Regions from separate parts of the Streptomyces sp. NPDC006332 genome, predicted to be linked through region 2. Evidence: riboswitches for the same ligand, from Rfam matches in the RefSeq annotation. Region 2 holds a riboswitch; each other region holds the start of a gene.
The links. Region 2 has a riboswitch for S-adenosylmethionine ahead of ABZ027_RS16210 (amino acid ABC transporter permease). Riboswitches for the same ligand answer to the same signal wherever they lie in the genome.

Region 1: another riboswitch for S-adenosylmethionine. It lies ahead of thrC (threonine synthase); the one in region 2 lies ahead of ABZ027_RS16210 (amino acid ABC transporter permease).
Region 3: another riboswitch for S-adenosylmethionine. It lies ahead of ABZ027_RS37355 (aminotransferase class V-fold PLP-dependent enzyme); the one in region 2 lies ahead of ABZ027_RS16210 (amino acid ABC transporter permease).

What each region holds. Positions count from the first base shown of each region.
Region 1 covers NZ_JBEXRA010000012.1:50,346-53,584, forward strand. Annotated here, with positions in the region: gene ABZ027_RS13640 (MoaD/ThiS family protein) at 289-564, opposite strand; gene thrC (threonine synthase) at 678-1,964, opposite strand; SAM riboswitch class I at 1,982-2,122, opposite strand; gene ABZ027_RS13650 (glucosyl-3-phosphoglycerate synthase) at 2,299-3,239, shown strand, end outside.
Region 2 covers NZ_JBEXRA010000015.1:84,130-87,368, reverse strand. Annotated here, with positions in the region: gene ABZ027_RS16220 (putative leader peptide) at 1-83, shown strand, start outside; gene ABZ027_RS16215 (glutathione S-transferase C-terminal domain-containing protein) at 218-1,087, shown strand; SAM riboswitch class IV at 1,155-1,262, shown strand; gene ABZ027_RS16210 (amino acid ABC transporter permease) at 1,619-2,602, shown strand; gene ABZ027_RS16205 (amino acid ABC transporter ATP-binding protein) at 2,599-3,239, shown strand, end outside.
Region 3 covers NZ_JBEXRA010000065.1:17,074-20,312, forward strand. Annotated here, with positions in the region: gene trpD (anthranilate phosphoribosyltransferase) at 45-1,109, shown strand; SAM riboswitch class IV at 1,181-1,297, shown strand; gene ABZ027_RS37355 (aminotransferase class V-fold PLP-dependent enzyme) at 1,477-2,838, shown strand; gene ABZ027_RS37360 (Lrp/AsnC ligand binding domain-containing protein) at 2,854-3,135, opposite strand; gene ABZ027_RS37365 (rhomboid family intramembrane serine protease) at 3,132-3,239, opposite strand, start outside.

The DNA of each region.
Region 1 (3,239 bases), on a different contig from region 2:
GGTCAATCGGACGAGAATTCTGGACGCACGCGATCCGGAATGTGGCGAGAATTCGCCTGAATCCAGGGCAAGTCGGGCCCCGCAAAGCTCACAAAAGCCACGAACGAGGCACACACTTTGGCTACATCTCGTCGGGCGCACGGCAGAAACAAGGTCTGCCGACCTGTGAAGCGGCAACGCGTTCCCCAACTGTACCGCGCTCAACCACATTGAATTGCCCCCTCCGCTTCTCTCACGGAGGGGGCAATTCTATGAACGCTCGGTAACTGATGTTACCGAAGGTAATGATCAGCCGCCGGCGACGGCCGGAATGATGGAGACACCGGCGCCGTCCGGAGTCGCGGTCTCCAGACCCTGCTCGAAGCGAACGTCGTCGTCGTTGACGTACACGTTGACGAACCGGCGCAGCTTGCCCTGGTCGTCGAGAACGCGCGCGGCGATGCCGGTGTGGTTCTTCTCCAGGTCGGCGATGACCTCGCCGAGGGTGCTCCCCTCGGCGGCGACCTCGGCCTGACCACCGGTGTAGGTGCGCAGGATGGTGGGGATGCGGACGTTGACGCTCATGCTCATGACCTCCGGTCAGGTGTGGCGCCCCATAGGGGCGCGGGGCTGTGTTGAATGTGCGGCTACCGCCGCGTGGGCGCGACCAGCCCCCACCGGCCCGCAGACGAAACGAGTTACTGGACGAGCCCAGCCTCACGGAAGGACTCAAGGTTCGGGCGAATGGTCGCAGTCAGCCCCGTGTCGGCCACCGCATCCAACGTCTTGAGACCATCACCCGTGTTCAGCACCACCGTGGTCTTCGTCGGGTCGAGCAGACCGTTCTCGATCAGCTTCCGCGTCACACCGACCGTCACACCACCGGCGGTCTCCGCGAAGATGCCCTCGGTCCGCGCCAGCAGCCGGATCGCGTCGACGACCTGCTCGTCGTTCACGTCCTCCACCGCGCCGCCGGTGCGACGGGCGATGTCGAGCACATAGGGACCGTCGGCCGGGTTGCCGATCGCCAGCGACTTGGCGATGGTGTTCGGCTTCTGCGGCCGGACCACGTCGTGCCCGGCCTTGTAGGCGACGGACACCGGCGAGCAGCCCTCGGCCTGCGCGCCGAAGATCTTGTACGGCTTGTCCTCGACGAGCCCGAGCTTGATCAGCTCCTGCAGACCCTTGTCGATCTTCGTGAGCTGCGAGCCGGAGGCGATCGGGACGACCAGCTGGTCCGGGAGCCGCCAGCCGAGCTGCTCACAGATCTCGTACGCCAGCGTCTTGGAGCCCTCGGCGTAGTACGGCCGCAGGTTCACGTTGACGAAGCCCCAGCCCTCGCCGGCCGGGTCGCCGATCAGCTCGGAGCAGAAACGGTTCACATCGTCGTAGTTGCCGTCGATGCCGACGAGCTCTCCGCCGTAGACCGCGGCCATGACGACCTTGCCCTGCTCCAGGTCGTGCGGGATGAACACGCAGGAACGGAAGCCGGCCCGGGCGGCGGCGGCGCCCACCGCGCCGGCGAGGTTGCCGGTGGAGGAGCAGGACAGGGTGGTGAAACCGAAGACGCGGGCGGCCTCGATGGCCTGGGCGACGACCCGGTCCTTGAAGGAGTGCGTCGGGTTGCCGGAGTCGTCCTTGACGAACAGCTTTCCGGCGTCGACGCCCAGCTCACGGGCCAGGTTGTCGGCCTTGACGAGCTTGGTCCAGCCGGGGTTGATGTTGGGCTTGTCCGCCACGTCAGCCGGGACGGGCAGCAGCGGCGCGTAGCGCCAGATGTTCGCGGGGCCCGCCTCGATCCGCTTGCGGAGTTCCTCGGCGTCGTAGGCGGAGAAGTCGTAGGCGATCTCGAGCGGGCCGAAACACTCCTCGCACGCGAAGACCGGGCCGAGGGGCACCCGGTGACCGCACTCGCGACAGCTCAGCGCGGCGGCGGGGCCGAGGTCTACGGTGTTCGTGGTGCTTGCATCAGTCTGCACAGCCATGGAGGCGAGGCCCTTTCTCCTCATCTTCCTCACGACGCACTTCGCCGTGAGACGGATTTGGCACCTTCCCTAGTCGGGAGCCTCGCTGGTGACGAGAACCGACTGGAGGGTTGCCGGGGCTTCATCGGGCCGTATCCCTCTGCCCCTCTGGATGAGCGGTATGTGGTTGTTGATCGGTGTAACAAGGCGGCGACCCCGACCTGCGATGGTCACCCGCGTTGTTCAAGACTGTAACCGAAGGCCAGGACAGTTGAGATAGTCGTCCGAACCGCGAGATGGATCACCTGGCACGTGGATCACGGTCTCGCCGAGAAACGCAGAGGAGCCGCGCACTGTGCTGAACGAAGTCGAGCGCTGGCTGAACACCCGCTCCTGGTCGAAGAACGATCGCCCGCTCCACAGGATCCTGGCAGCGAAACGCGCCACCGGCCAGTCGGTCAGCGTGGTGCTGCCGGCGCTCAACGAGGAGGAGACGGTCGGTGACATCGTCGCCGTGATCCGTCACGACCTGATGTGTCAGGTCCCGCTCGTCGACGAGATCGTGGTGGTGGACTCGGGATCGACCGACCGCACGTCCGAGGTGGCCGCCGCGTCCGGGGCGAGGGTCGTCCACCGCGACGACATACTGCCCCGCATCCCGGCCGTCCCCGGCAAGGGCGAGGTGCTGTGGCGCTCGCTGCTGGTCACCGGCGGCGACATCGTCTGCTTCATCGACGCCGACCTGAAGGAGTTCTCCTCCGACTTCGTCTCCGGGATCGTGGGCCCGCTGCTCACCGAACCCGGCGTCGACCTGGTCAAGGGCATGTACGACCGCCCGCTCGGCGGGAAGGCCGGCCAGGGCGGCCGGGTCACCGAACTGATGGCCCGCCCGCTGCTGAACATGCATTGGCCGCAGCTGGCCGGTTTCGTACAGCCGCTGGGCGGCGAGTACGCGGCCCGCCGCTCCCTGCTCGAACAGCTGCCGTTCCCCGTCGGATACGGCGTCGAGCTGGGCATGCTGGTCGACGCCCTGCACCTGGTGGGCCTCGACTCCCTCGCCCAGGTCGACCTGGGCGTGCGCGTCCACCGTCACCAGGACGGGCAGGCACTGGGCCGCATGTCCGCCGCGATCTACCGCACCGCCCAGCTCCGGCTGGCCCGCGGCCACCTCGTCCGGCCCGCCCTCACCCAGTTCGAACGAACGGGGGACGGCTTCGAGCCACGCACCTACTCGGTCGACACGGAGGAGCGCCCGCCGATGGCGCAGATCGCGGAGTACGCGGCCCGGAAGGTCGC
Region 2 (3,239 bases):
CGTCTCGGCCGTCCCCTCTTCTGACTTCCCGCCGGCACATCGATCTGCAGCGGGTCTGCAGCGCGATCAGCACCCTGGGCTGAGCCGCCCCACCCCCGCGCGCCCGCCGCACCCCGGTGCCCCCACGGGCCGTCGCGCTCGGGTGGACACCGGCCGGCCACGGCCCGACGAACGCTTCCGCCGCGCGTACGTCTGCGCATCACCCCCGGGGAGATCCATGTCCGTCACACCGCTCGCCGCCGCTCCGTCCGCCCCCCGCGCCACCGCGTTCCGCGGCCGGATCGGCCGGGACGCGCGCAGTGGCCACTACGCCGTGCCCCGCCGCTACCGCCTCCATCTGTCACCCGTCTGCTCCGACGGCCTGCGCATCGCCGTCGTGCACGCTCTTCTCGGCCTCGCCGACGCCTGTCCGGTGACGTATCTGGACGCCGTGCCCGACAGCCCCGACGGCGGTCACTCCGCGCTGCGTCCGCTGTACGAGGCGAGCGCACACCGGTACTCCGGCCCGGCCGTCGGGCCGGTGCTCAGCGACGACTGGTCCGGGCGGATCGTCTCCACCCACGCCCCGGACATCACCCGCGACCTGGCCCGGCACTTCGGCGCCGGGCGGCCCGCGCTGTACCCGTGCGGGACGGAGAGCGAGATCGAGGCCGTCGAGCGGATGTGCGCCCGGGACATCAACGAGGCCGCGCAGCGTGCGGGCCGGGCCGGTGCGGACGCGTCCGAGCGGGCGAGGGCCCTCGACACACTGCTGGCCGCGCTCGGCGTGCTGGAGCGACGGCTGGCCTTCCAGGACCATCTGATCGGCGACCATCTCACCGTCGCCGACGTCGAGTTGTGGGTCACTCTGGTGCGGCTGGACACCGTGCACCGCAACCACCTCGACGCCGCCGCGGTGCACCGCGTCGCCGGACACCACGCCCTGTGGGCCTACGCCCGCCGCCTGGCCGCGCACCCGGCCTTCGGCCCCCTTCTCGACCTCGACGGCATCGCCCGCCTGCACCACGCCCACTGCCGGGGCCTGGAGGACGCCGGAGCGGCCGTGCAGATCCTCGACTGGGCGGCCCACGTGGCGCGGAGCGGGTGACCCGTTCCAATTGCTGGACCGGCATTGACATGTGTTCTGGCGATTGTCTTAACTTGCGACCCAGAACGGTCATGAGTGTCAGCGACAAGCCCTGGCTTGCTGACCGGCAACCCTCGCACGCGGTGGGGTGCCCCAGGTGACGACCCGACCGACGAAGTCTCGGTAAGCGCGATGCCCCCCGGGGGCCGGAAGAGTGACGGTGACGCCATGTACGCAGCTCCCAGGACGGCCCTCCGCCGCCCACAGGGCTGCGTGCTGTCGTACCTGACCCTCCTCGTCGCCGACCGGACCGTCGATCTGCTGCGTGTGAACAGCGCACTGTGTACCGCACCGGGCCGTGCCCGCTGTCGGGGCTGACCTCCTTCCCCAGCCCCCCGCGTTCCTGACGAACACCGCCCGTGCGGTGTGCCGTTGTCCGCCCAGCCCCCGGTTCCAGTGCGTTCCCGTGTGCCGTCTCCCCGCCGCCCAGGCGGCCGTCGGCGTACGTGGCGTTCGCCGCGCCCGGGGGGACCGACTCTGCCGGAGCCCTCCATGAGTGAACCCCCAGGCGCCACCGTGTCCCTCGCCGAGGCACCGCCGCCCACCGACACCCCGTCAACTCCCCGCGCTGCACAGCGAGTTATCCCACTGCGCCACCCGGTCCGCTGGATCGCCACCGCGGTCGTGCTGGTGCTGGCGGCCCAGTTCGTCCATGGCCTGGTGTCCAACCCGTTCTACCAGTGGGACCGTTTCGGGTACTGGTTCCTGCGGCCGACCATCCTCGACGGGCTCCTCGTCACCCTCGAAGTGGCCGCCTACAGCGCGGTGTTGGGCCTCATCGGCGGCATCCTGCTGGCTCTCGCCCGGCTCTCGCGCAGTCCGGTGCTCCGCGCGGTCAGCTGGACGTACGTCTGGGCACTTCGCTCGATCCCCCTGATCGTCGTGCTGCTGTTCCTGTACAACTTCAGCGCCCTGTACCAGACGCTCAGTGTGGGCGTCCCCTTCGGGCCGGCCTTCTTCACCTTCGACGAGTCCCGGCTCGCCACCGACATGGTCGTCGCCGTCATCGGGCTCAGCCTCAACGAGGCGGCGTACGCGGCGGAGGTGGTCCGCGGCGGCATCCTCTCCGTCGACCAGGGCCAGCACGAGGCGGCCTCCGCCCTCGGCCTGCCGAAGGGCTACCAGTTCCGGAAGATCGTCTTTCCGCAGGCGCTGCGTTCCATCACCCCGAACTACGTCAACCAGCTGATCGGCCTCATCAAGAGCACCTCGCTGGTCTTCTACGTGTCCCTGCTCGACCTGTTCGGCAGCGCGCAGACCATGGGCGCCACCTACCCGGGTGACATCGTGCCGCTGCTGCTGGTCGTCACCGTCTGGTACCTGATCCTCACCAGCGTGGTGTCCGTCATCCAGTTCTACGTCGAGCGGCATTACGCCCGGGGCGCCACGCGCACCCTGCCGCCGACGCCGCTGCAGAAACTGCGGACCGCTCTCACCGACCTGCGGGCCCGCATCCGCCGGGAGGCCGCCGTATGACCACCGAGACGCTTGTCAGCGCGGCCGCCGCCGTCGAGGTGCACGACGTGCACAAGTGGTACGGCGCCCACCGGGTGCTCGACGGGATCGACCTGACGGTGCGGCCCGGCGAGGTCACCGTGATCCTCGGCCCGTCCGGTTCCGGCAAGTCCACCCTCCTGCGGGTCATCAACCACCTGGAGAAGCCGGAGATCGGATACGTCAGCGTCAACGGCGAACTGATCGGCGTCCGCCGGCAGGGCGACCGCCTGAAGGAGCTGACCGAGCAGGCCATCCTGACCCAGCGCAGCCGGATCGGCTTCGTCTTCCAGAACTTCAACCTCTTCCCGCACCTGACCGCGCTGGACAACGTGGCCGCCGCCCCGGTGGCGACCGGGAAGCTCGGCAAGGCCGAGGCGCAGAAACTCGCCCGTGAACTGCTGGACCGGGTCGGCCTGGGCGACCGGGCCGCCGCCTACCCGCGGCAGTTGTCGGGTGGACAGCAGCAGCGTGTGGCCATCGCCCGGGCCCTCGCGCTGCGTCCCGGAGTCATCCTCTTCGACGAACCCACCTCCGCGCTCGACCCCGAACTCGTCGGTGAGGTCCTCGCCGTCATCAAGGACCTGGCGCGCGGCGGCACCACCCTGGTGATCGTCAC
Region 3 (3,239 bases), on a different contig from region 2:
AGAACCGTGTCCCGGCGTGTACGGGACAGACCCAGGAGCGGCTTATGAGCGCTGTGACCCCCGCTGGAGGCGACACCGCGGCGGGCCGTTCCTGGCCCGAGGTGTTGAGCGCGCTGCTCGGCGGCCGGGATCTGAGCGCCGGTGACACGGCGTGGGCCATGGACCGGTTCATGAGCGGTGAGGCCACCGACGCGCAGATCGCGGGCTTCATGGTGGCGCTGCGGGCCAAGGGCGAGACCGTCGAGGAGATCACCGGTCTCGTCGAGGCGATGTACGCGCACGCGCAGCCGCTGGACATCCCCGGACCCGCCGTCGACATCGTGGGCACCGGCGGTGACCGGGCCAAGACGGTCAACATCTCGACGATGTCCGCCATCGTGATCGCGGGCACCGGGGCGAAGGTGGTCAAGCACGGCAACCGGGCGTCGTCCTCGGCGAGCGGGTCCTCCGACGTGCTGGAGAAGCTCGGCATCAACCTGGACCTGTCGCCCGAGGGTGTGGCGCGGGTGGTGGACGAGGCGGGGATCACCTTCTGCTTCGCGGCCAGGTTCCACCCCTCGATGCGGTTCGTCGGCGCGGTCCGGCGCGACCTGGGGATTCCGACGTCGTTCAACCTGCTCGGTCCGCTGACCAACCCCGCCAAGGTCACCGCCTCGGCGATCGGCTGCTTCGACACCCGGATGGCGGGACTCATCGCCGGCGTCCTGGCCGAGCGCGGCTCGTCCGCGCTGGTGTTCCGCGGCGACGACGGGCTCGACGAGCTGACCACCACGGCCACCTCCCGGGTGTGGATCGTGCGCGACGGCAAGGTCACCGAGGAGCCCTTCGACCCGCGGCACGTCGGCCTCGATCTGGTGCCGGTGCAAGCACTGAGAGGCGCCGACCCCGCCTACAACGCCGAGGTCGCCCGCCGTCTCCTGGACGGCGAGCGGGGTCCGGTCCGGGACGCGGTCCTGCTGAACTCGGCGGCGGCGCTGGTGGCGCTGGAGCCGACCGGGGCGCCGCTGACGGAGCAGATCCGGGTGGGCATGGACAAGGCGGCACAGTCCATCGACTCCGGCGCGGCCAAGCGGACGCTGGAGCGCTGGGCGGCGGCCAGCAACGCCTGACGACGTGGCGATGTCCCGCGATCCGGACACGGGTTGCGGGACCGCGATCACGTCGCGTACGTTTTTGACCAGGTCATGAGTGACAGTCATGAGGCCCCGGCCGACTGTCCGGCAACCCTCCGTCCGTGGCGGGGTGCCCCGGGTGAAGACCAGGCCGTAGGCAGCGAGGTCTACGGCAAGCGCGGACCCCTCGCACTCTTCTGAGTGAGCGCACCAGGGGTCCTGGTCGTCGAGGAGCCTTCCGTGAGCAAGCGAATGCGATAGGGCCGCAGAGCCCCGCCTCCGCACCCGCTTTTTCCACCTTCACCCACGCTTGAGCCGTACCCGCTCGCGTGGTGATCCCAGCTGCCTCTCACGGGAGTTCGCCATGTCTGTCCCCACCGCTGTCGCCACCCAGTCCGTTTGTGCACCTCTGCCCGTTCTGGGACGGGATGTCACCGTCCCGCTCGTCACCGGTGGCGAAGTCACCTACGCGGCGCTCGACTACGCGGCCAGCGCGCCCGCCCTGCAGCGCGTCTGGGACGACGTGGCGGCCTACGCGCCCTACTACGGCAGCGTGCACCGCGGCGCCGGCTACCTGTCCCAGCTCTCCACGGACCTCTTCGAGAACGCACGCCGGACCGTCGCCGAGTTCCTGGACTGCCGCGCCGACGACCAGTTGGTCTTCACCCGGTCCACCACCGACTCCCTCAATCTCCTCGCCGCCGCGCTCCCGGCCGACTGTCAGGTCTTCGTCTTCGAGACCGAGCACCACGCCTCGCTGCTGCCCTGGCAGGACGCCCGGGTCAGCTACCTGGACGCCCCGCGCACCCCCGAGCAGGCGGTGGCCACCCTGGAGCGGGCCCTCGCCGGACGGGACCCGTACGGCCCGGCCCTGGTCTGCGTGACCGGCGCCTCGAACGTCACCGGGGAGCTGTGGCCGGTACGGGAACTGGCGGCCGCCGCGCACGCCCACGGCGCCCGGATCGTCCTGGACGCCGCCCAGCTGGCCCCGCACCACCCGGTCTCGGTGCAGGACCTCGACGTCGACTGGATCGCCTTCTCCGGGCACAAGCTGTACGCCCCCTTCGGCTCCGGTGTCCTGGCCGGCCGGTCCGACTGGCTGATCGCGGCCGACCCGTACCTCGCGGGCGGCGGGGCCAGCCGCAAGGTCACCCGGCGCGAGGACGGGGGAGTGGACGTGGAGTGGCACGAGAGCGCCGCCCGGCACGAGGCCGGCTCGCCCAACGTCATCGGCGCCTACTCCATCGCCGCCGCCTGCAAGGCGCTGACCGAGGCCGGCTTCGACTCCCTGGTCGCGCGCGAGCGGCACCTGATCGAGAAGGTCCGTACCGGCCTCGCCGAGGTGCCCGAGGTTAGGATCCTGTCCCTGTTCGGGGACGACGCTCCCCGGGTCGGCGTGATCTCCTTCGTCGTCGACGGCTGGAACAGCTCCCACTTCGCCGCCGCCCTCTCCGCCGAGTACGGCATCGGCGTCCGCGACGGCCTCTTCTGCGCCCACCCGCTGGTCCGCACCCTGCTCGGCAGCGACCCCCAGACCCAGGGCGAGTGCGGCGCCCCCGAGGCCGCGCCCGGCGAGAAGTCGTTGAACGCCATCCGGGTGAGCTTCGGCGCGGGCACCCCGGACGAGCACGTGGAGCGCTTCGTCACCGCGGTGCGGGAGCTCGTGCGCGAGGGTGCGAAGTGGCGGTACCGGACGGAGGACGGCCGCTGCGTCCCGGCCGTGTGAGAAGGGCTTCGCCGGTCAGGAGTCCAGCCCGATCGCGAACGCCGCCTCCAGGTCGTGCTGCGAGTACGTACGGAACGCCACGTGGGTGTCCGTGCCCTCCACGCCGGGGATCTTGCTGATCCGGCCGGGGATGACCTCCGCCAGGTCCTCGTGCCGCCGCACCCGCACCATGGCGATCAGGTCGTACGTCCCGGTGACGGAGAAGACCTCGCTCACGCTCTCCAGCGAGGCGATCGACTCGGCGATCTCGGGGATCCGGTCCACGCTGGTCTTGATGAGCACGATCGCGGTGATCACGGCTGGTTCTCTCCCTCGGGGGCCGGAACTTGGGCGGATCTCACTGTAGTCCCACGTCGAAACCGCACCCACGCGTAGCCGAACCCCAGCCCGAACCCCACCAG